DNA from 3 places in the Margalitia sp. FSL K6-0131 genome. Region 1 is predicted to be linked to each of the others. Evidence: predicted binding sites of a transcription regulator. Region 1 holds the regulator's gene; each other region holds the start of a gene.
The links. The regulator LexA, encoded in region 1, represses DNA repair genes until DNA is damaged. The targets are predictions, from matches to a motif close to CGAACATATGTTCG.
Positions count from the first base shown of each region.

Region 2: the regulator LexA is predicted to act here: its motif matches at 4,639-4,652, upstream of addB (helicase-exonuclease AddAB subunit AddB).
Region 3: the regulator LexA is predicted to act here: its motif matches at 6,715-6,728, upstream of uvrB (excinuclease ABC subunit UvrB).

Region 1 covers NZ_JBBOZS010000001.1:3,276,446-3,287,106, reverse strand. Annotated here, with positions in the region: gene NSQ59_RS16135 (YjcZ family sporulation protein) at 343-426, shown strand; gene NSQ59_RS16130 (GNAT family N-acetyltransferase) at 654-1,205, shown strand; gene NSQ59_RS16125 (GNAT family N-acetyltransferase) at 1,421-1,993, shown strand; partial or broken gene NSQ59_RS27970 (YjcZ family sporulation protein) at 2,187-2,255, shown strand; gene NSQ59_RS16120 (hypothetical protein) at 2,527-2,691, shown strand; gene NSQ59_RS16115 (hypothetical protein) at 2,912-3,151, shown strand; gene lexA (transcriptional repressor LexA) at 3,217-3,840, opposite strand; gene yneA (cell division suppressor protein YneA) at 4,006-4,329, shown strand; gene NSQ59_RS16100 (YneB family resolvase-like protein) at 4,339-4,980, shown strand; gene NSQ59_RS16095 (DUF896 domain-containing protein) at 5,092-5,322, shown strand; gene tkt (transketolase) at 5,481-7,487, shown strand; gene NSQ59_RS16085 (polysaccharide deacetylase family protein) at 7,645-8,388, shown strand; gene sirA (sporulation inhibitor of replication protein SirA) at 8,585-9,025, shown strand; gene NSQ59_RS16075 (YneF family protein) at 9,103-9,318, shown strand; gene NSQ59_RS16070 (hypothetical protein) at 9,417-9,626, opposite strand; gene NSQ59_RS16065 (ABC transporter transmembrane domain-containing protein) at 9,817-10,661, shown strand, end outside.
Region 2 covers NZ_JBBOZS010000001.1:3,842,544-3,853,204, reverse strand. Annotated here, with positions in the region: gene NSQ59_RS18935 (DUF2512 family protein) at 1-215, shown strand, start outside; gene NSQ59_RS18930 (GntP family permease) at 708-2,156, shown strand; gene NSQ59_RS18925 (3-hydroxybutyrate dehydrogenase) at 2,200-2,985, shown strand; gene NSQ59_RS18920 (sigma-54 interaction domain-containing protein) at 3,066-4,490, shown strand; gene addB (helicase-exonuclease AddAB subunit AddB) at 4,755-8,246, shown strand; gene addA (helicase-exonuclease AddAB subunit AddA) at 8,224-10,661, shown strand, end outside.
Region 3 covers NZ_JBBOZS010000001.1:1,505,618-1,516,278, reverse strand. Annotated here, with positions in the region: gene NSQ59_RS07150 (bifunctional glycosyltransferase/CDP-glycerol:glycerophosphate glycerophosphotransferase) at 1-1,472, opposite strand, end outside; gene uvrA (excinuclease ABC subunit UvrA) at 1,741-4,620, opposite strand; gene uvrB (excinuclease ABC subunit UvrB) at 4,628-6,607, opposite strand; gene NSQ59_RS07135 (CsbA family protein) at 6,894-7,142, opposite strand; gene NSQ59_RS07130 (HD domain-containing protein) at 7,237-7,881, opposite strand; gene phoU (phosphate signaling complex protein PhoU) at 8,234-8,890, opposite strand; gene pstB (phosphate ABC transporter ATP-binding protein PstB) at 8,942-9,712, opposite strand; gene pstB (phosphate ABC transporter ATP-binding protein PstB) at 9,747-10,577, opposite strand; gene pstA (phosphate ABC transporter permease PstA) at 10,600-10,661, opposite strand, start outside.

The sequences.
Region 1 (10,661 bases):
ATAATAGGACTAATACGGAGTGTATTTTTACTATGGCCATTCATATATTTTATTTAAAATCTATAATTACTTATACACTCGTCCAAACAGATTAATAATGTTTTACATAATTTATATTAGCCATATCCTCCACTGGCACCATAAAGATCACCTCCAAAAAAGCGTATGTTTTATAGCATACGCTTTTGCTCATTGAGCTTAAATCTTTTAGACAAACATGGATTTTCTATTATTTTATACCGTTTGTCCATTCCATAGCATTAGAATTTACATATTTTAATAGTGGAGAAGCTGATAGCATCCATTTTATGAGTAGGAGGTGTTTAGATAGGAGCTTCAGGAATGGGAGTAGCTTTAGCTTATATAGTAGTATTGTTTATTCTTCTTATCATAGTAGGTACATCTTCCACTGGCAGAGCTTATTAATGAAACAATGGTTATAAAATTAATATATTGGATGTGAAAAACTTATGTATTGTGGATCTGGTTATAGCTATGGCGGAACAACTTATGGTGGCAGTTGTTGAATGACAATAAAGTTGTTTAAAAATTTCAAACGTTTTATTCCAATAATGGCCAAATTGTTGCATAATTGAATATAAAAGTTGTGCCATATATTCGTATGGATATTCCTGTCTTAAGGAGGTAATTTAATGAAAATTGAAACTAACCGGCTACTGATTAAAACATTTGAAAAACATCATCTGAATGACGTTTATGATATCTATAATGATGACTCAACATGTCAATATCTTTTGCATGATAAATGGACCCATGAAAATAAAGAAAGGGAATTTGATAAGAAATTAAATAATAATCAATTAACAAAGGAAAATGCCTTGAGCTTAGCGGTCTTAATGGACGGTAAAGTAATTGGCGATTTATCTATTAGGTACACAGATATGAAAGATACTGTTGAAATTGGTTATACATTTTCAAAATCTGTGTCTGGACAAGGATATGCAACAGAGGCTGTTATTGCACTAATAAACCATTTATTTGAAGTTGTACAAGTCCACCGTATTCAAGCGAATCTAGATGCACGAAATACAGCATCAGAAAAATTATGTAGAAGGGTTGGGATGAGAAAAGAAGCTCACTTTATACAAGACTTTTGGAATAAAAATGAGTGGACCGATAGTATTGTATTCGGAATGCTAAAAACTGACTTTAATAAGTTCAACTCCGAAAGAGGGAACCATTGAAAAAGTATTATCGAATAGTGACTCTGAGTTAGGAGTAGAAGCCTTTAAGAAGAGAAGCGATAACAAGTAGGTTTACTCAAGAATTGGGCCAGATTGTTTAGGAATGTTTTCAGTACAAATAAGGAATAACGGATGTCTTAAATTCTGCAATTCCGAATGAAATGAAAATGAAGATTTACATACCAATTGAGGTTTAACCTAAGGGAGGAAGTAACATAAATATTGAAAAAGTTTTCGCGGGTTTTCCAGTATTGGAATCTACGAATCTGATATTAAAAAAAATCGAAGAGGTACACTTACAAGAATTATATTCGATTTACGACAATGACAAAGTATTCAAATATTGCGGAATGATTCCCAGACATAACTTACAAACGGTAAGTAAGATGATTGGTCATTTTGATAAGGATTACGATAAAAAAAGAAGAGTCAAGTGGGGTATCTTTCAGAAGAATCAAAGTAATAAATTGGTTGGAATTTTGGAATCTATGGACTTTAACCAAAAAGTGAACGTGGTAACTATTGGTTATTATTTGGCAGAAGATTATTGGGGTAAGGGCATTGCAACCGAATCCGTTCATACGTTAGTAAAATTTTTATTTGAAGAAGTTAATATTAACAGAATTCAAGCAGAGGTGATGCCTGCAAACGAGATCTCAAAGAAAGTCCTCTTGAAAAACGGATTTATGAAAGAAGGATTGTTAAGACAAGCTTCTTTATGGTCAGACAAAGGAGTTGTTGATTTAGAAATATACAGCATACTTAAAGAGGAATACACGAATAATTAAATTTTTTAACCCATCCTCACTTGGAAGGGCTTATAACTCCAAAATTTAAACGACTTTATTGTTACTTGTTTAAAGTGTTATTCGATAATTAATCTAAAAATTAAAAAACTTTATTCTTCCCCGTCCATTAAAATGGACGGGGAATACGCATTTGGCGGTTTAAAAATAAACAACTTTATTGTAATTCAACAGAAGTTCCTTCGTATTAATTGTAGTATTGTTCATATTATTAAATATTGTTCTTTTTTCTAGGACTTACTAAATCGTCGAAAAATTTCTTAATGGGAAAAATGTAAGGTTCTATCCTTAAATTGTTTGAGATAAAAACTTGTTCTTGTACGCAATTTTCTTCTTGGGAAAGAATACATTAATTAAGCATGTAAGAATAGATGCCCCCCTTGATACCACTGGTGTTTAGAGGGGTTCAATTAGGTTCGAATATTACAGCAATAATAAACTCCTAATTTTTCTATTATGATAAGTGCATGATTTTGTATTTACAGCAAATACTAAAAGAAAAGGAGTGAAAGTATATGAAATGGAATGATGATGCGGCTCCTAATAATAATATTCCATCGGAAGTATTGAAGTCCTCCAAGTTTATTTCTAACGAACAAAAAGAACATGAGTTTTCCGAAGAGTTATCAGATGGCGGCGAGAGAGATGAGGCCATCAAACAACAATTAAAAAACAATTGAGTTACATAGCGCCTTGTATTTGGCGCTTTTTTTTTATCATTGGATTATATATAAGTTGGCGGCCAAACTCCCATAATCTTATTTGAAGATTAATGTTTATTATTTTGGTTGAATGTACAAGCTTAAAGTCAAAATAATAATAAAATATTTTAAGAGAAATCATCAAGGTATAGGGGACGAGCATAAGATAATATTATGAGAAAACCGGAGGTGGTATAAAGTGTTTGAGATCTATGATGTTGCCATTATTCCGTTAATTCTTGGGGTGGTGGAGTTATTTAAGAGAGCAGGATTGCCAAAAAAATATTCGCCATTCTTAGCTGTAATCCTAGGACTGTTATTTGGAATATTTTATTTAGGAACTAGTATAAAACAAGGAATAATTGTTGGTTTAATGCTAGGTTTATCCGCAAGCGGATTATATAGTGGAACCAAAAATATGGCGAAAAGTGATAAATAAGTCTACTAAAATATTATTTAACCCAAAAGGCAAGAAATGTATTTCTAACCTTTTGGGTTTTTCTTTTAATGAATTACTTGTCGATATAGTCCGATTACTTTTCCTAAAATAATTACATTTGGTAAAATAATCGGTTCCATTGTTGAATTTTCAGGCTGCAAACGAATATAATCTTTTTCTTTAAAAAATCTTTTAACCGTTGCTTCGTCCTCTTCTGTCATTGCCACCACTATATCACCGTTGTTTGCAGTCTGCTGTTGGCGAACTATAACATAATCTCCATCTAATATGCCTGCCTCAATCATACTTTCCCCAACTATCTCCAACATAAATACATTCTCATCGCCAGGTGCTAAATGTTCAGGCAAAGGGAAATATTCTTCAACGTTTTCTATAGCTGTTATTGGCATTCCGGCCGTAACTTTTCCTACTAAAGGTACATTTACTACTATTTGCTGAGGGATTGAATCATTCATTAAATCTAGAACTTCTATCGCTCTTGGTTTGGTTGGGTCTCTACGAATTAATCCTTTGCTTTCAAGTCTGGAAAGATGGCCGTGTACAGTTGAACTGGAGGCTAAGCCGACGGCTTCTCCGATTTCGCGAACAGATGGTGGATAGCCTTTTAGCTTTACTTCTTGCTTGATAAAATCCAATATATCTTGTTGCCTTTTAGAAAGTTTTGTCATATTTAACACCTCAACAATCGAAAATTCGACTTTTTATTAATTCCATTATAGCATTACATTTCCAGATATACAAACATAAGTTCGAAAAAAATATTGACACCAAACTAATGTTCTTATTATAATAAAATCAATAAAGCGAACATATATTCGAAAGAGGGATGTAAAATGTCATTGTTATGGAAAAAATATTCATATGCTATTATTCTAGTTATCCTTTCATTTATCCTCGGAATCACCATGATATTTCAATTAGATGATCATTCCGACAACTATACGCATATTACTGTTTCAGATGGCCAGTCATTGTGGTCGATAGCAAATACATATAAAATGGAAAATGGTATGACTAAGTCAGACTTTATTAAATGGGTACAAAATGAAAATCATTTAGTTTCTACAAATATAAAGTCAGGACAGACCATTATAATTCCAATTAAAACCAAAAGCAAAGAATACAACATACAACAATTAGCATCAGATGCAAAGTAGGTAATATGAATGAATACAGTTATTTATTGTCGAGTCAGTACAACAAAACAAACACAAGAAACATCCTTAGCACGTCAGGAAGAAGAATTGCTTTCAGCTGCAAAAGCATGGAATCTTACCGTTGTTAATGTTATCCATGATCAAGCTAGCGGCTATGAATTAGATCGGCCAGGTGTGCTTGAGATGTTAGACAACATTAAAACAAATAAAATTGAATCCGTTATTATTCAAGATGAAACAAGACTTGGAAGGGGTAATGCAAAGATTGCATTGCTTCATTGCTTAAATAAAGAAAATGTAAAAGTATTTAGTTTAGACCATAATGGTGAGTTAGAGCTTTCTGAGTCGGATTCTATGGTTCTGAGTATCGTCAGTATGGTAGAGGAGTACCAACGTAAATTACATAATTTAAAAATAAAACGTGGGATGAGAAGAGCAGTGGCAAAAGGGTATCATCCCGAAAAAAATTTGCATGGTAATGGAAATGCATTAGGAAGAGAACGGAAGGATGTCCCTATTGAGGAGATTGTCCGATTAAGGAATAATGGCCTTACGTTTGCAGAAATAGCCGCCACAATGCGAGGTTTTGGCTATAATGTATCAAAAGCCACTGTGCATAGAAGATTTCAAGATTATACGCAAACATTATAATCGTAGCATAACAAACGTTTTAAAGCTCTTTTCTTGAAAAAGGGCTTTTTTTTTAGTAACATTACTTTGATTAAAGGCAGGATATTTATCCTTCTGTAAAGGAGTAACTTTATGCTATCAAAAGAGAAAATAGCGAGAATAAATGAACTTGCAAAAAAATCGAAGGAGCAAGGTTTGAGCAAGGAGGAAGCGAAAGAACAATCAAAATTACGAAGAGAATATCTAGATTCTTTTCGTTCATCTATGAAAAATACAATAGAGAAGGTCAGGGTGTTTGACCCGAATGGTGACGAAGTAACACCTAAAAAAGTTCGTGATCTTCAAAATAAAAAACTCCATTAAATGCTAGGTCTAATAAATTTATTGCTTCAAATACTAGTTCCATCTGGGATTTAATAATTATTTATGAAAAATAGATGATAATTTATTGAGTTAATGTACTAAACATAAGATAATAATACAGTGATAATATATTTTATTTAGGAAAGGATGCATGAAATTTGTTTGATAATACAGATCAATTAGCCGTTACGACTATTAGAACACTATCCATCGATGCAATTGAAAAGGCAAATTCGGGTCACCCTGGTTTACCTATGGGGGCAGCTCCAATGGCGTATACTTTATGGACTCGTTTTATGAATCATAACCCAAAGAATCCAAAATGGTTTAATCGTGATCGCTTTGTTTTATCCGCTGGCCATGGTTCTATGCTTTTATATAGTTTACTTCATCTCTCCGGATATGGCTTGGGCATGGATGAATTGAAGAATTTCCGTCAATGGGGAAGCAAAACACCAGGTCATCCGGAATATGGACATACTGATGGAGTAGAAGCAACTACAGGTCCATTGGGTCAAGGTATTGCAATGGCAGTAGGGATGGCAATGGCAGAACGTCATATTGCAGGTGTTTATAATAAGGATAATTTTGAATTAATTAATCATTATACATATGCACTTTGTGGTGATGGCGATTTAATGGAGGGAATTTCAAGTGAAGCTGCGTCTTTAGCTGCACATTTGAAATTAGGTCGATTAGTAGTATTGTATGATTCTAATGATATTTCTTTAGATGGTGATTTAGATAAGTCATTTTCAGAAAGTGTTGAAGGCCGTTTTAAATCCTACGGATGGCAATATATTCGTGTAGAGGATGGTAATAATTTCGAGGAAATTGCTAAGGCACTTGAAGAGGCGAAATCTGATGTTACTCGTCCTACAATGATTGAGGTTAAAACCGTTATCGGATATGGTTCTCCAAATAAATCTGGAAAATCCGCAGTTCATGGTGCTCCACTTGGTGCTGATGAATTAAAATTGACAAAAGAATTTTATAAATGGACATTCGAAGAAGATTTCCATGTTCCATCTGAGGTTTACGACAGATTTAATGAAAAAATTGTAGACGCTGGAGCAAAAAAAGAAGAGGAATGGAATCAATTATTTGAGCAATACAAAAATAAATATCCTGAGCTAGCTTCGCAACTAGAGCAGTCTTTAAATGGGGAACTTCCTCAAGATTGGGATAAGGATATTCCTGTTTATGAAGAGGGCAAAAGCCTTGCAAGCCGTGCATCAAGTGGTGAGGTTTTAAATGCCATTGCCAAAAATGTTCCTACCTTTATTGGAGGATCTGCTGACCTTGCCGGTTCCAATAATACAATGATAAAAGGTGAAAAAGATTTCACACCGGAATCTTATGATGGTCGAAATATCTGGTTTGGAGTTCGTGAGTTTGCGATGGGAGCAGCTATGAATGGGATGGCTCTTCATGGCGGATTAAAAGTTTATGGCGGAACGTTCTTTGTTTTCTCTGATTATTTACGACCTGCGATTCGTCTTGCAGCATTAATGAAATTGCCTGTTACTTATGTATTTACACATGACAGTATTGCAGTTGGTGAAGATGGTCCGACACATGAACCGATCGAACAATTAGCAGCTTTAAGGGCGATGCCGAATATTTCTGTTATCCGTCCTGCGGATGGTAATGAAACGGCTGCAGCTTGGAGAGCAGCATTAACATCAAAGGATAAACCTACAGCATTAGTTTTAACAAGACAAGGTTTACCAACACTAAAATTAACAGAAGAAAATGCACAAACTGGCGTAGAAAAGGGAGCATATATCGTTTCTCCGTCTCAAAAGACAACTCCAGATGTGATGATTCTTGCATCAGGTTCTGAAGTGCATCTTGCAGTTGAAGCACAAGCCGTACTTCAAAAAGAAAATATCGATGCTTCTGTCATCAGTATGCCTTCTTGGGATCGTTTTGAACAACAAAGTAAAGAATACAAAGAATCTATTCTTCCGAAATCTGTGAAGAAAAGATTTGCTATTGAAATGGCTGCCCCATTCGGATGGGATCGCTATGTAGGAGATGAAGGAGAAATCCTTGCAATTGAAGGTTTTGGTGCTTCTGCGCCAGGCGGAAAAATTATGGAAGAATACGGATTTACCGTTGAAAATGTTGTAGGTCGTATAAAGGCATTACTTCAAAAATAAGAATTTGATCCAGCAAAAAACACGCAATTTATGCGTGTTTTTTTGCTTAAGGAATGATTTCAATATAAAATTTTTTTCCATTTTTTAAAAGACATATTAAGTGATGAAATAAGGGAATCTAAAGTAAATGACTCTTTGTATATGAGAGGATTACTTTATGAAAAAAATATGGATAATTGTAATACTTTTTATCACTATTACACTTTTTGATAACGGTACAGTTCTTTCCAAATCGACTAAGAGGTTTGAGTTTGAAAAAACTGGCGATGCTATTTGGAATGCAAGGACAACTAAAAAAATTGTTGCATTAACTTTTGATGATGGTCCAGATCCATTATATACCACTCAAATACTAAAGCTCTTAAAAAAGTATAATGCAAAAGCTACTTTTTTTGTTATAGGGGAACATGTAGGGGAATACCCAGAAATAGTGCAGGATGAAGCAAAGCAAGGACATGAAATTGCTAATCATACATATAGCCATCATTTTTCAGCCAATTTGTCCAAGAAGCATTTGTTACATGAGATGGAAAAGACAGAAAAAATTATTAAAGAAACAACTGGATTAAGCCCAGCATTCTTTCGCCCTATAGGAGGATATTATAATAAACAAATTATCCAAGCTTCAAGGGAAGCGGGGTATCGAGTAATTATTTGGACATGGAATCAGGACTCTAGAGACTGGAAAGAACTAAGGGCATCAAAAATTGCAGAAAATATATTATCAGACACAATGCCTGGAGATATCATATTAATGCATGATGGAGGTGGCGACCGTAGTCGAACAGTCAAAGCTTTAGAAATTATTTTACCCCAATTAAAGAAAGCTGGATACGAAATGGTCACGGTTTCAGAGCTGTTAATGAAAACAGAGTATGATGGTGTCCCTTTTTATCAATAAACTCGATCATTCAACATTGACTTTGAATAGTTTATAAAATAAAAGAGTTTTAATGATAATGTGAAAATATAACGGGTATTCTGATTTCTGTCTTTTTTCGACAAAAGAAACAAAATTTTTAAACAACTTATGACAATAAATGCACTACTCTTTCTATATAATGATAGGAAAGAAAAACTCGGGAGTGAGATTTTTCATGAGATCCTATCAAATCTATTCAATTGAAAAGGAAGTAGCAGAATACTATTATGGAAGAGAAAGAATGTTCTATGATTTATTTTTCCAATACCTATATGTAAGTGGGAATCTAAAAGAAATTATTAGAAAACAAATAAAATATATCACAAAACCTCTTCCTATATTAAGTATTCATCATTTAATGAATCAATCTCTGGCAAAGAAGAATGAGTTAATTTGGGACGGAAGAAAATATCATATGAAAGGGAATACTCATGAAAACGGAGTGGAGTTTCAATTGGAAGAGCAAAAACTTTTAATACAAGCATGGGGAAACTATGATTCCGAATCAATTTTTTTAGAAGCATTAAGAAAATTTGATGGACGTTTACTCGCAATTGATATTGAAAATGAGCGTTTTGGATGGATAAAACCGATAAAAGAGCGTAAATTCGTTTGAAACATAAATGAAATATTGTATAATGGTTGAGGATTTAGTACACTGAAATGTGACAACATGAAGGAGGAAATAAAGCAATGGCCTGGTGGGGATATTTATTAATCGTCGTGGCACTACTTGTAGGAATTGCCATTGGATTTTTCATAGCACGAAAATATATGATGAACTACTTAAAGAAAAATCCACCAATTAATGAACAAATGCTTAAAATGATGATGACACAAATGGGTATGAAACCATCCCAGAAGAAAATCAATCAAATGATGAATGCGATGAACAAACAAATGAAATAATGCATCCTAATAAGAAGTATATTAGGATAAAGAGTGAATTCCCGATTCACTTATAGTATAAAAAAACACTATTTCCTAACAGAAATAGTGTTTTTTTATTAATCTCTCCAGGGATTATTACTGTTGAATTCTTCTACTACTTCATCAATTGTATTAATTATATTTTGATTACTTTGTTGACTCGTTTGATTATCTGTATGGACATCACTTTTAGCATCCTGAGCTATGTTCTCAAATGTTTCGTTTACCGTTTCCATAATATTATCGTTGCTATTGGAAAGATTTTCTTTGAAATTTTGATTTTCCATTTTTTTCACCTCAGGCATAGATTGTGTAAAGTTTCGAAAATTATTCAGTTGCCATAATCAAAATGAAATATTATTTTCCTTTTTATCAACTAAAAGTGTCCTATTCCCTACTTTTCGAATGAAAGAATATTTGATAAAATTAGAAAGCATTTGTAAATTCAGACAATGTTTAACTGACGGGGGAAAAGAAATGAAAGTGTTTTTGGATTTAATGTGGTTTTTTAAGCAAGAAAAAAAACCATATATAGTTGGAATATCTATATTAGCGTTTGTCGCTATTTTGCAGTTAGTTCCACCTAAAGTGGTGGGTTATATTGTAGATGAAATTAAAGATAATAAACTTACCCCCATACTGCTTGGCAAGTGGGTGTTTGTTTTGGTTGTCGTAGCTTTAGCTATGTATATATTAAGGTATTATTGGCGAATCATGATATTTGGTTCTTCCTATAAGCTTGCCCGCGTTCTACGCAACCGTCTTTTTCATCATTTTACCAATATGTCCCCATCCTTTTATCAAAAAAATCGTGTAGGGGATTTAATGGCTCATGCAACCAATGACCTTCAAGCTATCCAAGGTACAGCGGGAAGCGGGGTTTTAACACTAGTTGATTCTATTATGACTGGTGGTTCCGTTATTATTGCAATGGCTGTCACAATTAGCTGGAAATTGACGCTAATTGCATTGATTCCGATGCCTATAATGGCCATTCTGACTAGCTATTATGGGTCAATTTTACATAGGCGATTTCATAAGGCACAGGCGGCGTTTTCTGATTTAAATGACAAAACGCAAGAAAGTATAAATGGAATTAAGGTTATTAAAACCTTTGGGCAAGAAAAAGATGATATCGCATCCTTTATCAAGCAATCGGATGATGTCGTAAAGAAAAATATATCTGTTTCAAGGATTGATGCCCTTTTTGATCCGACTATTTCGATAATCATTGCTATATCATTCTTTTTATCGATTATTTTTGGTTCACGATTAGTGATTAATCATGAATTGACGATAGGCGGTTTAATATCCTTTACAAC
Region 2 (10,661 bases), 570 kb from region 1:
GAAATTTATTATTAATCTCTTTCATTAGTTCTGTGGTCGTCACTGTATTTGAATTTTTCTTCCATATCTATGTTGCCAAGTTATTTGATACCGGTAGAGAGCGAAGAGATGAAATAAACACAAATCAACGTAATTTGAAATATCAAACAGAGACATCAGAAGAAATTTACCCAGTTAGTCCAAATCAGGATAATGATACAGATAAAGACAGATAAGTAATCCTTCTAATACCCAATTTTATTGGGTATTTTTTATGGAAGTGAAATCGAAGGATTGTCTGAAGAAATTTTAAGCATGGATCCATGTCTTATGATGTTCTGTCCTATTAGAGTCTTGCTGCATCATTTCACAGTGGATAAGGGTATTACTATTTTTGTCAAAGACGACGAAATCTGTACGTTAACGCAGCGTCGTCACGCAAAAAACATCCGATAAAAAATTCCGTAACTCTGGAATAATTCCGGGAATACGGAATAATTGTTCTGTCAAATTTCCGAGTTTTCGGAATCTTTAACGATCCTTTTACCTAATATAATAATTATTCTCATATTTCACCCTGAATTTTACGATTGGCATAAAAATTGCATATTAATTATGAGCTGGGAGTTAAGCAGTGGAGGTGAATGTATCACTGAAATGTAATCGCTTTCTGAAGAGCTGTTAATCACGAATCTTAGGGAAAATTTAACTTAAAAAGGGGATATCTGATGGAAATAATTATTATTCTTTTAGCACTCGGCCTTTTAATGTTTGTTGCGTACCGAGGCTTTTCGGTCATTTTATTTGCTCCGATTTGTGCGTTGTTTGCTGTCTTATTAACGGATCCTAGTCATGTTTTACCGTTCTTTTCTAATGTCTTTATGGAAAAAATGGTTGGGTTTATCAAAAATTATTTTCCTGTCTTTTTACTTGGCGCCATTTTTGGAAAGGTGGTCGAAATGTCCGGACTTGCCGAATCCATTGCAAAAACAATCGTCAAGATCGTTGGAGCAAAAAGAGCTATTTTTGCTATCGTCCTTTTAGGAGCCATTTTAACCTTTAGCGGAGTAAGCTTATTTGTTGCTGTTTTTGCCATCTATCCATTTGCAGCCCATTTATTTCGCGAAGCCAATATTCCGAAGCGCTTAATTCCAGGTACGATCGCACTCGGCTCTTTTGCCTTTACGATGGATGCTTTACCAGGGACACCGCAAATTCAGAATGTTATTCCAACCTCTTTCTTTAAAACCGATATTTATGCGGCGCCAACCCTAGGGATTATTGGATCTATTTTTGTCATAATATTAGGTCTTTTATATTTGGAATCTCGAAGAAAGAAAGCAGAAAAAGCTGGGGAAGGCTATTTAGGTTTTAAGAATGAAGAATTAGCTGCTGCGAAGGAATCTGGTTCTCCTTTAGCATATGAACCTAATTCGATGCCTGATTTACAATCAAACACATCTGTTGCCCGTCAAATACTGGCCTTTGTTCCATTAGTACTAGTAGGAGTTATGAATAAAGTATTTACCATTTTCATTCCAAAATGGTATCCTAATGGTTTTGATTTTTCCGCTATCGGTTTGAAGGCGTTTGGAACGGTTGATGTATCTGCGGTTGCGGCCATTTGGGCGGTAGAAATGGCATTGATCGTTGGGATTATTTCAACCATTCTTTACGATTGGAATAAAGTGAAGACTAATTTTAAAGAAGGACTTAATACCAGCATTGGCGGGGCATTATTAGCAACCATGAACACTGGTGCAGAGTATGGATTTGGCGGAATCATCGCTGCCTTACCGGGATTTACTTTAATCAGCAACGGAATATCACATACTTTTACAAATCCATTAGTGAATGGTGCCGTTACTACGACTACATTAGCAGGTATTACAGGATCCGCTTCCGGAGGGATGGGAATTGCGCTAAGTGCGATGGCAGATAAATATAACGCAGCAATCGCCCATTTTAATATCCCGCCAGAAGTAATGCACCGTGTCATCGCAATGGCATCAGGCGGTATGGATACGCTCCCTCATAACGGAGCAGTTATAACTTTACTAGCCGTAACAGGATTAACACATAAACAATCGTATCGAGATATTTTTGCTATCACGATTATCAAAACACTTGCAGTATTTTTTATTATCGCACTTTATAGTATAACTGGTCTTGTCTAATAGAAAATTTCAAATAAATTAATCATCTTAAGGAGGAGCTACAGTGGAAAATAATTTATCTGGAAGAGTCGCTTTTATAACTGGTTCAGCTAGTGGAATTGGTTTAGAAATTGCGGAAACCTTTGCACGTGAAGGTGCTAAGATTGTTATTTCAGATTTAAATGAAGAAAAGAGCGATACAGCAGTTCAAAAACTTAAAGATCAAGGATACTACGCCACCTCTTTTCCATGCGATGTAACAAATGAAGAGAAATTAACCGATGCACTTGACCAAACGATAAAGGAATTTGGCAGACTAGACATTCTTGTCAATAATGCCGGCTTACAGCATGTTTCACCGTTAGAAGAGTTTCCTACAGAGAAATTTGAATTAATGATTAAAATAATGTTAACTGCCCCTTTTACAGCTATTAAACATGTATTTCCGATTATGAAAAAGCAAAAATTTGGGCGGATTCTTAATATGGCCTCAATAAATGGATTAATTGGATTCAGCGGTAAAGCAGCATATAATAGTGCGAAGCATGGGGTGATTGGTCTTACGAAGGTAGCAGCGTTGGAGGGAGCGGAATACGGAATTACTGTTAATGCCTTATGTCCCGGTTATGTTGATACCCCGTTGGTTCGCAATCAGCTGCAAGATTTAGCCAATACGAGAAATGTCCCTTTTGAAAGGGTAATTGAAGAAGTAATCTTTCCGCTAGTCCCGCAAAAAAGACTGTTAGACGTTTCTGAAATTGCGGATTATGCAGCCTTTTTGGTAAGTGAGAAAGCAAGAGGGGTGACAGGTCAAGCGGTTGTACTAGATGGTGGCTATACGGTACAGTGAAAATTTGAAAAATAAAAAAATTCTCCCCTCCTTTGCTATAATAGTTAATATAAAATCTTGAACGGATGGGGAGAAATACGATGAATTTAGGAATCGGCAGACTTCCATTTAAGTGGCTGGATGAAATCGTCAATCTTGCAGCTGAAAGAATTGTCGTTGTTGATCGCGACGGTATTATTCGTTATATTAATCCAGCTTATTGTGAATTTCTTGGAACAACAATTGAGAAAGCAACGGATCAACCGGTACAGGATATTATCGAAAACTCACGAATGCATATTGTAGCGAAAACTGGTCAGGCTGAATTAGCCGCAATTCAGCCTATCAATAACAGTGAAATGATTGCAAATCGCTATCCTTTGTATATAGAGGAAGAATTAGTTGGCGCCGTAGGAACTGTAATGTTTAAAAATCCTCAAGAGTGGTGGGAGTATTCGAAGAAAATCCAGCCAATCCTCGATGAACTAAACTATTATAAAAACAATTTTGAAAAAGGGTTAACTAGTAAATATACATTCTCTGATTTAATTGGGACAAGCCCCGAATTTATAAAATCTAAAAAGCTAGCTGAAAAAATATCGGTCAATCATTCAGCTGTATTATTAATAGGAGAATCGGGAACCGGCAAAGAATTATTTGCCCATGCCATACACCAAAATAGTCCAAGGCAGCATTTCCCATTAGTCCGTATTAATTGCGCTTCCATACCTGAACATCTGCTGGAATCAGAATTATTTGGATATGAGGAAGGCGCTTTTACGGGAGCGAAAAGAGGAGGAAAAAAGGGGAAATTTGAATTAGCAAACTATGGAACTATCTTTTTGGACGAAATAGGTGATATGCCATTAGCTATGCAAAGCAAACTGCTTCGGGTTTTACAAGAAAAAGAAATCGAACGGGTAGGCGGGCAAACACCGATATTTATTGATGTAAGAATTATCGCTGCAACTCACCGAAATTTAGAGAAAATGGTAGAAGAGGGTAAATTCCGTCAAGATTTATACTATCGGCTAAATGTGATAAGAATTGAGATTCCGCCTTTAAAAAATCGAAAGGATGATATACCCGCAATCGCAACAAATCTCCTAAGAAAACTAGAAAATAGATTCCATCGGCAAGGGGTGGAAATGTCTTTCGAAGTTTTAAACAAACTTATGAACCATAAATGGCCGGGAAATATACGCGAATTAGAAAATGTGCTGGAACGTGCCATTAATGTTTTAGAGGGTACCAACAAAATAGAAATGAAACATCTCCCATTATATTTACAAGACGATCAAATCTATATGAATGGATATCAGGTTTTACATAATGAAAATAGTCAAAATAATATAGATGGAATCGAAACTGTTCGTCCATTAAAAGAAACACTAGCCTTTGTGGAAAAACAAGCTATTTTAAAAGCCTTGAAAATTACAAACGGAAATAAGCAAAAAGCAGCAAAGCTATTAGGAATCGGAAAAACAAAATTATATGATAAATGTAAATGGTATCAAATTAAGTAGCATGAAAGGTTGTGCTACTTTTTCTTTTTGAAAAAACATTGAATAGGTTAAAGCGATCCTCTTTTTAGCAGCAAAGCAGGTAAATCGATACTTCATGATCGTTCTGTTATTATTGTGGTTTTAAAGGAAAAATAGTAATCTATTAATAAGAATATATGTTCTGATACGTATTATATCCAGTATTTTTCTCAAATATTGGCGGATGATTATATTATAATAGATACATATCTAGGAACGGTTTGTTTTGAGAGGAGATGAGTAAATATGTCTGTTCGTTTTGTGATTGGGCGTACTGGTACGGGAAAGTCGAAGCTTTTTATGGATGAAATAACGGAAAATCTTAAAGAATCCCCTAGTGGAAATCCGCTTATTTATATTGTTCCGGATCAGATGACATTCTTATCGGAATATCGTCTCATTAATACCCCGGGATTAAAGGGGATGATTCGAGCTCAAGTATTTAGTTTAACGAGGTTGGCTTGGCGAATTTTACAAGAAACTGGCGGTATCAGCAGAACGCATATTTCTAGTGCCGGCCTCAATATGCTTATTCGCAAAATAGTGGAGGATAAGAAGGACCACTTGAAGCTTTTTGGACGAGCAGCAGATAAGACAGGTTTCATTGAACATGTAGAAACGATGTTAACGGAATTCAAACGATATTGTATTAAGCCGGAAGAACTTGCAATAGAAAATCAGGAAGCACCTAATTCATTGAAGGATAAATTACATGATTTAGAGTTGATATATCACCATTTTGAAGAAGCATTACAGGGAAAGTATCTAGATACGGAAGACTATATGAGGCTATTAGCGGAATCTATTGAAAAATCTACTTATCTGCAAGATGCAGAAATATATATTGATGGTTTTCACAGCTTCACCCCGCAAGAATATATGGTGATTGGCCAATTGATGAGGGTCTGTAAACGGGTTTCTATTGCTTTAACACTTGACCAGTCATTTCGCACGGAGGAACCGGATGAATTACATTTATTCCGTATGTCTGGAGAGGCATATCATACACTCTATAAAATGGCGCTGGATGTGCAGGCAGGGGTAGAGGATGATGTTCTTCTTACTTATCCACATCGCTATGAAAATAGGAGTATCCAGTACTTAGAATCTGTATTTGAGAAAAGGCCAGCAAGACCATTCTTAGAGGATACAAAGATGCGTATTTTCCATTCTGCTAACCGCCGGGCGGAAATAGAGGGGATTGCACGAGAAATCCGCAGGCTAGTAAGGACAAAAGGCTATCGCTATATGGATTTTGCTATTCTAGTTCGGAACGGACAAGATTACCAGGATGTGATGGAGACGGTTTTCTATGACTATGAAATTCCTTATTTCATTGATCAAAAGAGACCAATGTTTCACCATCCTTTAATAGAATTGATTCGTTCAACTATAGAAACTATTAATAGTAATTGGCGCTATGAGTCCGTGTTTCGCGCAGTAAAAACCGATTTGCTGTTCCCATTAGAAAGTAATCATCATGACCTCCGAGAAAAAATGGACCGTCTTGAAAACTATGTAATTGCTTATGGGATAAAAGGTAATAAGTGGGTAAGCAAGGAAAGATGGGTATACAGAAGAATCAGGGGGCTTGAATTAGAAAATGTTCCCCAAACAGATGCGGAAAAACAGATGGAACATGAGCTAAATGAATTGCGTTTATTTATTTCAGCACCTATAAATCGATTATCCAGACGGTTAAAAAATGCGAAAAATGGACAAGAGCTCTGTGAAGCCCTATTTCTCTACTTAGAAGAGCTTGATATCCCTGCTAAACTAGAAAAACTCTGTGTCCTAGCGGAAGAAAAAGGCGATCTCGTATCAGCCAGAGAGCATGATCAAGCTTGGAACGCCGTTATCGATTTAATTGATCAATTTGTTGATATATTCGGAGAGGAAAGCATTTCCCTAAAGGAATTTGCTCTCATAATGGATGCCGGATTAGAGGCTATGAGGTTTTCACTCGTTCCTCCTGCAATTGATCAAGTTCTTGTTGCGAACCTTGAATTATCTCGGCTTTCAGATATAAAAGCAGCATTTGTTATTGGTCTTAATGATGGGGTAATGCCGGCAAGAATGAGTGAAGAAGGAATATTAGCTGACTCAGATCGTGAAGCCTTGCTTCAAAATGGAATTAAGATAGCACCTAGCAGCAAAACAAGGCTTCTTGATGAGGAGTTTATTGCCTATAAAGCATTTACGACACCTTCCAATTATTTGTACTTGTCCTATCCCTTAGCTAATGAAGAAGGTAAAGCATTATTGCCATCACCATATTTGAAAAGAATGAAGGAGCTCTTTCCGAATGCACAGGAAACGGTAGTTGTGAATGATCCATCTGAAATAAATTTCTCAGAACAGCTAGAATATGTCTCTCATCCAAATACAGCTATTGCCTTTTTAACTTCACAGCTGCAGCAAAAGAAACGCGGGTACTCTGTACCAGATTTTTGGTGGGATGTTTATAACTACTATATAAAGAGTGCAAAGTGGAAACAGCCAACGGTCCATATCTTATCGAGCCTTTTTTATCAAAATAAAGCTAAGCAGATAACGGAAAAGACAACTAAGGAACTTTATGGTGATAAAATTTTAGCAAGCGTATCAAGGATGGAGCTTTTCCATGGATGTCCGTTCTCACACTTTGCTACACATGGACTGAAACTGAGAGAAAGACAAATATATAAATTGGAAGCACCTGATATCGGTGATTTATTTCACGGTGCATTAAAATGGATATCCGATGAGATTAGGAAGCACGGATTATCATGGTCTTCTTTAACAAAGGATCAATGTAATGCTTTAGCTAAAGAGGCGGTTGCATATTTGGCTCCTAAGCTCCAGCATCAAATCCTTCTTAGCTCTAACCGCCATCATTATATTAAACGAAAGCTTGAGCAAGTAATTGGACGTGCTTCCCTTGTGTTAAGCCAGCAATCGAAGCAAAGCGGCTTTGTACCTATTGGGATGGAGCTTGATTTCGGCGCTAAGTCTGAATTGCCTCCTCTAACCTTTACGCTGAGGAATGGAACAAAAATGGAATTGCAGGGGCGTATTGATCGTGTTGATAAAGCAGAGGATGACAATGGGGTTTATTTAAGAGTAATTGATTATAAGTCAAGCGCTCGAACTCTGGACCTGACAGAAGTGTATTATGGACTGGCATTACAAATGCTTACCTATTTAGATATTGTAGTGACAAACTCCAAAACTTTAGTAGGTACAGATGGTGTACCTGCCGGAGTATTGTATTTCCATCTCCATAATCCGATTGTTAAGAGCAATAAAATTTTAACACTGGAGGAAATAGAAGAAGAGATTTTCAAGAGCTTTAAAATGAAGGGTTTAATGCTAGACGATGCAAACGTGGTTAAATTAATGGATCAATCATTGGAAAGCGGCACCTCAAAAATTGTATCTGCAGAGTTAAAAAAGGATGGAACATTATCAGCTCGATCACAGGTTGCTGGAAAAGAGGATTTTAAAATCCTTCACAACTATGTTCGAAATCTTTATGAAAAATCAGGGAATGCCATTTCTTCCGGTGTTGTGGATATAAATCCATATCAATTGAAAAAACGAACACCTTGTGAATTTTGTTCGTATAAATCCGTTTGCCAATTTGATCAATCTTTAGACGATAACCAATACAGAATTTTAACACCAGAAAAGCCTAATGATTTGCTGAATTTAATTCGAGAGGAGGTTTTGAGTGGTGAAAACAATTATTCCAATTAAGCCTGTAGATTCCACTTGGACGGATGATCAATGGAAGGCCATAATGGCAAAGGATCAAAATATATTAGTTGCCGCTGCAGCCGGATCTGGCAAAACTGCTGTACTAGTGGAAAGAATCATTCAAAAAATCATCGCTAAAGATGATCCGATTGATGTTGATCAATTACTAGTAGTAACGTTCACGAACGCTTCTGCTGCAGAAATGCGTCATCGTATTGGTGAAGCGTTGGAGAAGGAAATAGAAATCGATCCGACCTCAAACAGGTTGAGGAGACAGCTGACATTGTTGAACAGGGCTTCTATTTCCACACTGCATTCGTTTTGTTTGGAGGTTATTCGCAAATATTATTATTTAATAGATATAGACCCGGGTTTTCGAATTGCCGACGAAACAGAAAGAGAGCTGCTTCGGGACGAATGTTTAGACGACTTATTTGAAACGGAGTATGGAAAAGAAAATAATGAGGCTTTCTTCCATCTAGTGGATACTTTTACCAATGACCGCAGTGATGCTGCGTTGCAGGAATTAGTTTGCAAATTGTATGATTTTTCACGGTCTCACCCAAATCCGGATATATGGCTCGATCAATTAGTAGAAATGTATGATGTTTCAGAGGACATGGATATTGATCAACTTCCGTTTATGGAAGCACTTCGTTTTGATATTTCCTTGCAACTTGAAGGAGCTAAAGGAATGCTCGAGGAAGCATATGAAATGACGAAGCTGCCCGGGGGCCCTGCGCCTAGAGCGGAAAACTATTTGGATGATATTGAAGTCATAAGTAAAATCTTGAAAGTGACTGGCGGTTCTTGGAATCAGCTTTATGAAGCAATGAATAATTGGTCATTCGGGCGGGCAAAGCCATGTAAAGGCGATGAATATAACAAAGACCTAGTAAAAGAAGCGGATGATCTAAGAAAAAAAGCGAAAGAAACAATAGAGAAAATTCGTGATGAACTGTTTTCGCGTAAACCTGAGTATTTCTTAAAAGATATGCGCGAGATGAAAGATGTTATTTTTACCCTCGTTTTGACAGTAAAAGAATTTGCCAAAAAGTTTGAGCAAATGAAAATGGAAAAAGGAATGGTGGATTTTACAGATATAGAGCATTACTGTCTTGGCATATTAGGAAAAATGACAGAAACAGGAGAGACCTTAGAGCCGTCTGAGGCAGCGCTTGATTATCGCAACCAATTTAAAGAAGTGTTAGTGGACGAGTATCAGGATACGAATATGGTACAGGAGACCATTTTGAAACTTGTCACTCGTGTAGGGGACGAAAATGGAAATTTATTTATTGTTGGCGATGTTAAACAATCCATTTATCGCTTTCGATTAGCTGAGCCGAACCTTTTTTTAAATAAATATAACCGATTTTCCCCGTCGGGAGAAAACACAGGATTAAGAATCGATTTGTCCAAAAACTTCAGAAGCAGACAAGAGGTATTGGCAGGAACAAATTATCTCTTTAAACAAATCATGGGGGAAAATGTTGGGGAAATAAATTATGATCCTCAAGCCGAGCTTGTAAAGGGCGCTTCATATCCGGAAGATTCCCAATATCCGATAGAATTGGCTTTTATAGATCTGGAAGATAGTAAAGGCGATGATTCGGAAGAGTACACGGAAATGAATGATGAGTTTGATAAAATAGATTTAGAGAAATCTCAGCTTGAGGCGCGTTTCATGGCGCAGAAAATTAAGAAACTAATAAGTGAACAAAAGGAAGTATTCAATCCTAAAACGGGCACCTATCGACCAATTCAATATCGGGATATTGTTATTTTACTTCGTTCCATGTCGTGGGCCCCAGAAATTATGGAGGAGTTTAAGTTAGCTGGAATCCCGATATATGCAAATCTTTCAACGGGATATTTTGAAGCAACAGAAGTGAGTATTGTTATGTCTTTGTTGAAAGTGATTGATAACCCATTTCAGGACATTCCTCTTGCAGGAGTGTTAAGATCTCCTATTGTTGGGTTAGATGAGGAACAATTAGCAACGATTCGCATTCATTCAAAGCAAGGGACATATTATGAAGCGCTTGTATCATTTTTAAAAGAGAGGCCGACAGAAGAAACGGAAGAGATATATGAAAAGCTCAACCGCTTTACCAAAAAGTTAAGTATTTGGCGAGATAATGCAAGGGTGGGTGCCTTAACTGACTTAATCTGGCAAATATATCGGGATACTCATTTTTATGACTTTGTCGGTGGATTACCTGGAGGGAAGCAACGACAGGCAAATCTGAGATCTTTATATGATCGTGCTAGGCAATATGAGTCAACCTCTTTCAGAGGCTTATTCCGATTTTTGCGGTTTATCGAAAGAATGCAAGAAAAAGGAAATGATCTTGGTGCTGCAAGAGCAATAAGTGAACAGGAGGATGTGGTCCGAATGATGACCATTCACTC
Region 3 (10,661 bases), 1.8 Mb from region 1:
TTATTATATTTAAAGGCTCTTTTAAATATATCTGTTGAATACTGATTTGGTGAAATAAGATAATCCCATCTTCTGGATTGTTCATAAAAATGTTTTTTATAATTTGGATTAGCGGAATATACATCGTTCATATCAAATACCAGTTTTTTCAATGGAGTGCCATGCCATGTTTGCAGATAAATATTTTCTGATCTTTTTTTTAAATGGAGAGGCATTCTTGAATTACTGACCCAGTATTTTGCAGTCGCTAAGTAATAATAATACGCAAAACTAAAACGTTTTATTTGCTTATGTTTACCGGGAATATCTTTTACCTTCTTATTAAAAATCCATATGTACTTAAAATCCATATTTTGTTTCACCATATGTTCATAAATGTACTTTGGACTATCTGAATAGTTCTTTCCCAAAAAACTTTCAAAAATAATGGTCTTTTCTTTTATAGGTAATTTTAAAAGAATAGTGTCATAAATAAAATAATACATTTTTGTTCTGCCTTTTAACGCACGTTTTAAATTTCTAGCAAAGTGATGAAATGTTAATAATCTGGAATACTTTTCTTCTTTTCCTTTTGCTAGTAATTTAATTTCATGTTTCACCACCATATTGGTGTTTTTTAACATGCGTTTAGAAACCTTTTTAGCAGAAAATGACAACAGATTAAAATTATTAGCTATTTTAGCTTTGTCCGCGAATAGCATTACAACCTCTTTTCTATATAAATTAAGAAATTGTTTGTCTAAATAATCTGTTATGAATGAATCCCCTTTTTCCATATCCCTCAAATCATTATAAATCGTTAAAAAGTCATGTAATCTTTGTTCTCTTTCTAATTGCATTAATGCCGGATTTGAGATAGGATCATTTCTTAATCTTTTGAAATATAAACAATCAGATAAATACGGAATTTCCTCCAAACCCTTTAGTAAGGAAATAATGATGGGTAATTCTGTATAGCAATGTACATTCTCCGTAAAAGTTAAATTGTTTGCTAAGATAAATTCTTTAGAAATAAGGTGATGTATAATAGACATTCCTCCAAAATGTCTAAAACGATCCTTAAACAGTAAGCCCTTATCATTATTTTCCTTTTGGAAAATATCATTATGCTTCTTCACTATTTTTTGCCGTCCAGAAATAATCTTGTACCCTCTTATATTTTCGATAAGCTTCTGTAATGTAGCGCTTTCAATAAAATCATCGCTGTCCAAGAAATAAACATACTCTCCTGTTGATTGACGTAAACCGAAATTTCGAGCAGCACCAACACCTTTTCTTTCAGTGAAAGAACTTATTTTTATTCTTTCATCCATTTTAGAGTATTCATTAATAATCCGATTGGAGTTGTCAGTAGATGCATCATCTACTATTATGATTTCTATATTTTCATATGTTTGATTTATCACGGATTCTATGCACTCAGGCAAGAATTCCTCCGTATTAAATACTGGGATTATTACCGTGATTTTCATACTCTTCCCCCCTTTGCCACAGAATAGAGTTTAGCAGTTTATCTTAAATATCGGTAAGCTTCCTTTAACGGAAATTTCTGAACACTCTATTCATATGTGTTTTACATTACCATATTGTTATCCATCCGTCATCCAACAATGAAAATTTTATACAAATATATTAATTGAACCAATATTTTATTTTATTGTTAGCCCTTTGTCATTGACCATCTTGCAGTATTGGTTTACATAGAAAAAAAGCAATTTCGACTTAAAGTCGAAATTGCTTTCACATAGATGAGGTGACTTTTTCAAGGTTTTGAACCTTTTTTTCCATTCTTATAGCGTCTCTGTCCAGCACAGGCTTTAAATATTTTCCCGTATAGGATTCCGGAACCTCGGCAATTTTTTCCGGTGTGCCTGTTGCAACAATGGTTCCCCCATTAGATCCTCCTTCTGGACCCAAATCAATAATGTAATCTACTGTTTTGATGACATCTAAATTATGTTCAATAACAAGAACCGTATCACCGTTCTCTACTAATCGTTGCAGAACATCAAGAAGTCTAGCAATATCATCTACATGAAGTCCTGTTGTCGGTTCATCTAATATATAGAAAGACTTGCCAGTTGAGCGGCGGTAAAGTTCAGATGCTAGCTTCACCCTTTGTGCTTCTCCACCTGATAAAGTTGTCGCGGGCTGGCCAAGTTGAATATACCCCAATCCAACATCTGCAATCGTTTGTAATTTCCTTTTGATTTTTGGGATGTTTTCAAAAAATTCAAGAGCATTCTCCACGGTCATATCCAACACTTCAGCAATACTTTTTCCTTTGTACTTTACTTCTAATGTTTCACGATTATATCGTTTTCCATGGCAAACTTCGCACGGTACATAGACATCTGGGAGAAAGTGCATTTCGATTTTGATAATCCCGTCTCCTCGACATGCCTCACACCGTCCTCCCTTAACATTAAAACTGAAACGACCTTTCTTGTATCCGCGAATTTTCGCTTCATTGGTGGCGGCAAAAACATCACGTATATCATCAAATACTCCAGTATAGGTTGCTGGGTTCGAGCGTGGAGTTCTGCCGATCGGTGATTGATCAATATCAATGACCTTTTCAAGGTAGTCGATGCCTTTAATATCTTTATGCTCACCAGGCTTGCTTTTCGAACGATATAGTCTTTGAGCTAATGTCTTATACAGAATCTCATTTATTAGTGTACTTTTTCCGGAGCCTGAAACACCTGTAACAGCGATAAACGTTCCGAGTGGAAATTTTACATTTACATTCTTTAAGTTATTTTCCTTTGCTCCTTTAATTTCAATGAAGCGTCCATCCGGTTTTCTTCTTTCAATCGGAAGAGGAATAAACTTTTTCCCTGATAAATATTGACCGGTTAATGATTTCGGATCATTCATTACTTGTTCAGGAGTGCCTGCAGAAATGATCTCTCCACCATGAATCCCCGCACCAGGGCCAATATCAATTAAGTAGTCTGCCGCAAGCATTGTATCTTCATCGTGTTCTACGACAATTAATGTATTTCCTATGTCACGCATATTTTTCAAAGTACCAATTAGACGGTCATTATCACGCTGATGTAAGCCGATAGACGGCTCATCAAGAATATAAAGTACGCCTGTTAAACGGGAACCAATTTGGGTAGCGAGACGGATCCTTTGTGCTTCTCCACCAGAGAGAGTACCAGCTGCTCTGCTTAACGTCAAATATTCCAAACCGACATTAACAAGAAACCCTAGTCTTTCCCTAATTTCACGCAGAATTAGGTTGGCGATTTTCATTTCTTTTTCTGTAAGCTCCAAGCTGTTAAAGAAATGATCCGCATTTTCGATGGAAAGCTCAGATACTTCCCCGATATGTTTATGATTAATTTTGACGGCAAGCGTTTCTTGCTTAAGCCTGTAACCTTTACATTTTGGACACGCATGTTGTGCCATATATTTTTCCATCTGCTCTCGAATATAATCCGAGCTTGTTTCTTTGTAACGGCGTTCCACATTTGGGATTACACCCTCAAAACGAATATTTCCTTCCCTTATTTGACCGAAATCATTCTCATATCGGAAATAAATGGATTCATCACCTGATCCGTATAAAATTTTCTCCATTTGGTGCTTCGGTATATCCTTTACAGGTATATCCATATCGATCCCATAATGATTGCAGACTGCTTCTAAAAGCTGCGGATAGTATTGTGAACTGACTGGTTCCCATGGAGCAATAGCATTTTCCTTTAAAGAAATATCCCAATTAGGAATAACGAGTTCCACATCTACCTCAAGCTTTGTTCCTAAACCATCACACTCAGGACAGGCGCCGAATGGGCTATTAAAAGAAAACATCCGTGGTTCCATTTTATCGATGGAAAAACCGCAATGCGGACAAGCAAGATGTTCACTGAAGAGCAATTCCTCTTCCCCAATAACATCAATAATTACTTTTCCATCCGCTAGCCGCAATGCTGTTTCCAAGGAATCCGCCAAGCGGGCTTCAACACCCTCTTTTACAACAATCCGGTCAATTACCACTTCGATGGAATGTTTTTTATTTTTCTCCAGATTAATATCTTCCCCAAGATCAAGTAATTCTCCGTTTACTCTAACCCTGACAAATCCTTGCTTTTTAATATCCTCAAATACCTTAACGTGAGCACCTTTTCTTCCGGATACAATGGGTGCTAACACTTGCAGCTTCGTTCTTTCCGGATATTCCATTATACGATCAACCATTTGCTCCACTGTTTGAGAGGTAATTTCAATCCCATGATTCGGACAGATTGGTCTGCCGACACGCGCAAATAAAAGGCGTAAGTAATCATATATTTCGGTTACGGTTCCAACTGTTGAGCGAGGGTTGCGGCTTGTTGTTTTTTGATCAATAGAAATAGCTGGAGATAAGCCTTCAATCGCATCCACATCCGGCTTATCCATTTGTCCTAAAAACTGCCTTGCATAAGCAGATAAGGATTCTACATATCGTCTTTGTCCTTCTGCATAAATCGTATCGAAAGCAAGAGATGATTTTCCTGATCCGGAAAGACCTGTAACAACGACAAGTTGATCACGCGGTATTTCGACATCAATATTTTTTAGATTATGGGCCCTTGCTCCCTGTACTATTATTTTATCTTTTGCCATAAAGGCATCATCCTTCCGCTTTCAATTCTAAAAGTGTGTCACGAAGCTGGGCTGCCCGTTCGAAATCAAGCGCCTTTGCGGCCTCTTTCATTTCTTTCTCGAGATTTGCCATTAATGTTTCTCTCTCTTGTTTCGTTAACTTTCTCGATTTTTCCTTTGGAGCATATTCTTCTTGCTCCTCGGCAGCATGGGTTGCACGGATTATATCATGAATATCCTTTTGAATCGTAGTAGGTGTAATGCCATGCTTCTTATTGTATTCTTCTTGAACAGTACGCCTGCGTTTTGTTTCCTCTATCGCTTTCTCCATTGAATCTGTTATGCGATCAGCATACATAATTACTTGACCGTTTGCATTACGGGCAGCACGGCCAATAGTTTGTATGAGGGAACGTTCGGATCGTAAAAACCCTTCTTTATCCGCATCAAGGATCGCTACTAATGAAACTTCAGGAATATCAAGTCCTTCACGAAGAAGGTTGATTCCTACTAATACATCATATTTACCGAGACGGAGATCGCGAATGACCTCAATTCGTTCCAACGTCTTTACTTCTGAGTGCAAATATTGCACCTTAATGCCAACTTCCTTTAAATAATCCGTTAAATCCTCGGACATTTTCTTTGTTAACGTTGTAACGAGAACCCGTTCATTACGTTTTACACGTTCATTAATTTCTCCCAATAGGTCATCAATTTGTCCCTCAATTGGGCGGACATCAATGGTAGGATCAAGCAATCCAGTAGGCCGGATAATTTGTTCAACCATTTCCGGTGAATGCTCCAATTCATATGGTCCGGGAGTTGCAGAAACAAACACAATTTGACTGATATGCTCCTCAAATTCATCAAACGTAAGCGGGCGATTGTCTAGTGCAGATGGCAGACGAAATCCGTGGTCAACCAATACTTGTTTCCTTGCCTGGTCCCCATTATACATTCCGCGAATTTGCGGAAGGGTCACATGGGACTCATCCACGACAATCAGCATATCTTTTGGAAAATAGTCTAATAAAGTATATGGAGTCGAGCCTGGAGGGCGCAGTGTTAAATGCCTTGAATAGTTCTCAATTCCAGAGCAAAATCCCATTTCCCTCATCATTTCAAGATCGTATCTCGTACGTTGCTCCAATCTTTGCGCTTCCAGCAAACGATCGTTTTCACGCAGCTGTTTTAACCGCTCTTCCAATTCTTTTTCAATATTTTCAATGGCAACACGCATTTTCTCTTCACGTGTCACGAAGTGGGATGCTGGGAAAATGGCAACATGATCTCTATCTCCAATAATTTCTCCTGTTAATGCATCCACTTCCCGAATTCGATCAATTTCATCTCCGAAAAATTCTACGCGGATGCAATGTTCGTCACGGGATGCAGGAAAAATCTCTACAACATCTCCTCTAACCCGGAAGGTTCCGCGCTGAAAGTCAATATCATTTCTTGCATACTGAATATCTACAAGCTTTCGAAGTAATTGATTCCGTTCTATTTCCATTCCAGTTCTTAAGGAAAGCACCATTTCCCGATATTCCTCAGGCGAACCTAAACCGTAAATACACGAAACGCTGGCAATAATCACAACATCATTTCTTTCAAATAAGGAAGATGTAGCTGAATGGCGCAATTTATCAATTTCATCATTCACACTTGAATCTTTTTCAATATAAGTATCAGTTTGAGGTACATAAGCTTCTGGTTGGTAATAATCATAGTAGCTTACAAAATATTCAACCGCATTATTTGGAAAAAATTCTTTAAACTCACTATATAATTGACCGGCTAATGTTTTATTGTGTGCAATAATCAATGTTGGCCGGTTTATTTCTTTGATTACATTCGAAATGGTAAATGTTTTTCCGGTTCCAGTGGCTCCAAGCAATGTCTGATATCTTTTACCGGAATGAATCCCATCCACAATTCGCTTAATTGCCCCCGGCTGATCTCCTTGTGGCTGATATTTTGAAATAAGCTCGAATTGACCGTTCATTTCCTTAACCTCCCATCCATTCTAGAAATATATCTTTTTTGTCATACTCCATACATGATCATAATCATTATTCTACCACAAATAGTAAACTTTTAACCACTAAAAAGCGAACAAATTTTCGGTTTTTCTTATTGCTGATTTATAGCCTTATATATCCACACAATATACAAGAGGTACAAACATCAACATTACTATTTATCAAAGTTTTTTTCTGTTATTCAACCTTATATAATGCAAGTAAAATCAAAGCAGAAAAAACGCTTAATGCGGCAAATAATTATGTGCATTAAGCGTTGTGATTTTGTTGTTTTTTATGTTTTTTAGGACCCAATTTATTGGCAAAGAAATATCCGGCTGTTAACGAGGCTGCATCTATAATATACAGTAATTCTGTATGAGTATACCCCTTATAGACAGAAGCAACAATTAAACCAACCGTTAACAGGAGTCCAATTATTTTACTGTATGTAACCCTTGCGAAAAAAACCACCAGTATTCCCGGCAAGAAAATGGCGGCGATTATTTTTTCGATCATACACATCCCCCTGGTGAAATTTGAATTGCTAAATTCACTTGCACCTTTCACTGTTTATATCATAACCAAAAATTCGGTAATGGAAAAGTGAAAATTAATCGGAAAGGTTTGCTTTAATGATTTTCTTTGTAATGCTATTCAATTCACTATGCTCGATGAATTTTTCATTTAGCATGTCAGGTAAAATTTCTTTTAAAAAGTATTGAACACTCACCATTTCTTTAAATTCTAATATGGTCATCAAGGATTCTTCATAGATTTCCTGAAATAAGCTTTCCGGGTTACCCTTTTGAATTTCGCCAAATGATTCATAAAGTAAATCAACTTTATCTGCTACAGATAAAATTTTTCCTTCTAATGTATCATCCTTGCCTTCCTTAAACCGTTCTAAATAGATGGATTGAAATTCCTTGGGAAACTCTCTTAAAACAAATTTTTTTGACATCTGTTCCTCGACTTGACTAAATAAATCCCGTAATTCTTTGGAGGCATACTTAACAGGGGTTTTAATATCACCTGTAAAAAGCTCATTATAATCATGATTTAAGGCTTTTTCATATAAAGATTTCCAATCTACTTTGTTCCCGGCTTGTTCCTCCACCGTTCCAAAAAATTGAGCGATTTTTGTTACCTTGAAAGAATGACTTGCAACTGAATGCTCCTGAAATTTAAATTTACCAGGACATCGGTATAGCTTTTCCAAATCCGATAAACTTTTAAAATATTGATGAACACCCATTATCATCATCCTTCTCTTTAATTATTTCTTGTGATTGTATCATGAAATGAAGGAAAACCAAAAATATAAAGAACAAATGCGCAAGCGCCTTGCCCATCGGCGTATGGATTTCGTAGTCGTAGGCTCGAGATAAAGGAAACACAGTGAGGTAGTTCACGAACTGATGTTGACTTATCGTAGGGAGGAGACGGAGAAATCCACTAGCCGATAGGCGCTGGTGAAATTTGAACTGCCAATTTCACTTGAAGCTAGACGTAGACAACTTTTCCAAAAGTTATCCACAAGGTTCAATTTTATAAATTCCTTAGCATCAAGAAAACCTCATCAAATCCAGGATGAGGTTCAGCAGTTTTTATTTATTTAAGTCGATAAGGGAGCCTGTTTTCAAATAAACAATCCACTCACAAATATTCGTAACATAATCCCCGATTCTTTCTAAATGCTGAGCCACTAGAAGGAGATGTGAGGCTTGATGAATCCAAGCTGGATTTTCTTTCATGATATCTACTAATTCCAAGAAAATCTTTGAGTAGTATTTGTCTATCATATCATCCTTTTTGGCAACATCAACGGCTGCATCGCGGTCTAGTTCCACATATGAATTTAAAACTTCATGAACCATTTCCTTCACCATTTCAGCCATTTTAGGAATGTCAATTAAAGGTTTTATATACGTTTCATCCTTTAACCGAATGGTCGCCTTGGCAATACTTACAGCATGGTCGCCCATCCGTTCGAGGTCAGATGATACTTTGAGCATTGTGGCAATACGGCGTAAATCCGTTCCTACTGGCTGTTGTGTTGCAATCAATTCAAAGCATTTTTGTTCCACCTGTAATTCTAAATCATTAATATTTTGATCATCCAAAACAACTTCTAATGCAAGTTCATTATTCTTCTCCACTAAAGACTTAATTGCCTTATAAATTGCTTCTTCTACTAAAAGTCCCATTTTCAATAGATTTTCATGCAGCTCTGTCAGTCGATCCTCAAAAATACGTCTAGCCACCGTCATTTCTCCCTTCAATATCCTTTTGATAAATTGTCTACGTCTAGCTCCTTATCCGAATCGGCCGGTAATATAATCCTCCGTTTGTTGTTTCTGAGGATTGGTAAAAATTTTGTTCGTTTCGGCGAATTCTACTACTTCACCATTTAGAAAAAAGGCGGTTTCGTCTGACACGCGTGCAGCTTGCTGCATACTGTGGGTGACAATAACAATCGTATATTTCTCTTTTAAATCCAAAATAAGCTGCTCAATTTTAGATGTAGAAATAGGATCAAGTGCGCTTGCAGGCTCATCCATTAAAATAACTTCCGGCTGAATAGCCAAAACCCTGGCGATAACAAGCCGTTGCTGCTGTCCACCAGAAAGCCCCATAGCAGAGGTATTCAAGCGATCTTTTACCTCTTCCCAAAGTGCAGCGGCTTTTAAGCTCTTCTCTACTAGTTCATCTAACACAACTTTATTTTTAATCCCATGAATGCGCGGGCCGTATGCAACATTATCGTAAATAGACATAGGAAACGGATTAGGTCGTTGAAATACCATGCCTACTTGCTTGCGTAAATCAACGACGTCCACTTTCGTATCATAAATATTTTCATTTTTGATGAAAATATTTCCTTCCACCCGAAATCCCGAAATTAAGTCATTCATGCGGTTTAATGTGCGCAGAAAAGTAGATTTTCCACAGCCTGATGGCCCTATAAGTGCAGTAACTGCTTTTTCTTTCATGTTTAATTGAATGTTTTTAAGCGCCTTAAAATCATCGTAATATACATTTAAAGAGTCTGTTTGAATAATAGAAGCTGTAGCTGTCAGTGTCATTTATTTCACCTACTTTAATAAAATTGTTTATGGATTATCCAAAATTTCCTGAGATATAGTCCTCTGTTTGCTTTTGCTTTGGATTTGTAAACATATCCTTCGTTGCACCGAATTCAACTAGTTTTCCCATATAGAAAAAAGCAGTCTGATCGGAAATCCTTGCGGCTTGGTGCATGCTATGAGTAACGATGGCAACTGTATAATCATTTTTTAACTCTGTAATCAATTCTTCTATTTTTCCTGTTGAAATGGGGTCCAGTGCAGAAGCAGGTTCATCTAACAGCAAAACATCCGGTTCCATCGCAATGGCTCTGGCAATGCAAAGGCGCTGCTGTTGTCCCCCAGACAAATTTAATGCAGAACGATGTAAACGATCCTTTACCTCATCCCAAAGTGCAGCCTTCTTCAAGCTTTTTTCCACGATTTCTTGGAGGACCCGTTTATTCTTTTCACCGTGATGCCTTGGTCCAAATGCCACATTTTCGAATATGGATTTCGGGAATGGATTCGGTCTTTGAAAAACCATCCCAATATTTTTTCGAATTTCAAATACATTAACATTCGAATCATTTAAATTCATTCCGTTATAAAGGATTTTTCCTTCTATCCGGCAGCCTTGAATTTCGTCATTCATCCGATTGATGCTGCGCAGGAAAGTAGATTTTCCGCAGCCTGATGGACCAATTAGAGCTGTAACCTGATTTTTATAGAAAGGAATGGATACATCATAGATTGCTTGATGCTTGCCATAGAAAACATTAATATCTTCTGTTCCGATTGCAATCTCTTTTGGCTTTTCTATTGGAGTATCCTCCACCAAATAAATGGGAGGGTTTTTTTCCTTTTTTAATACAGTGGAAACCATAGCTTCGTTCTCCTTTCTGGCATTACGCCGATGTCATCCGTTTGTAAAGTAATTTTCCAATCCAGCGTGCGCCAATATTAAAGA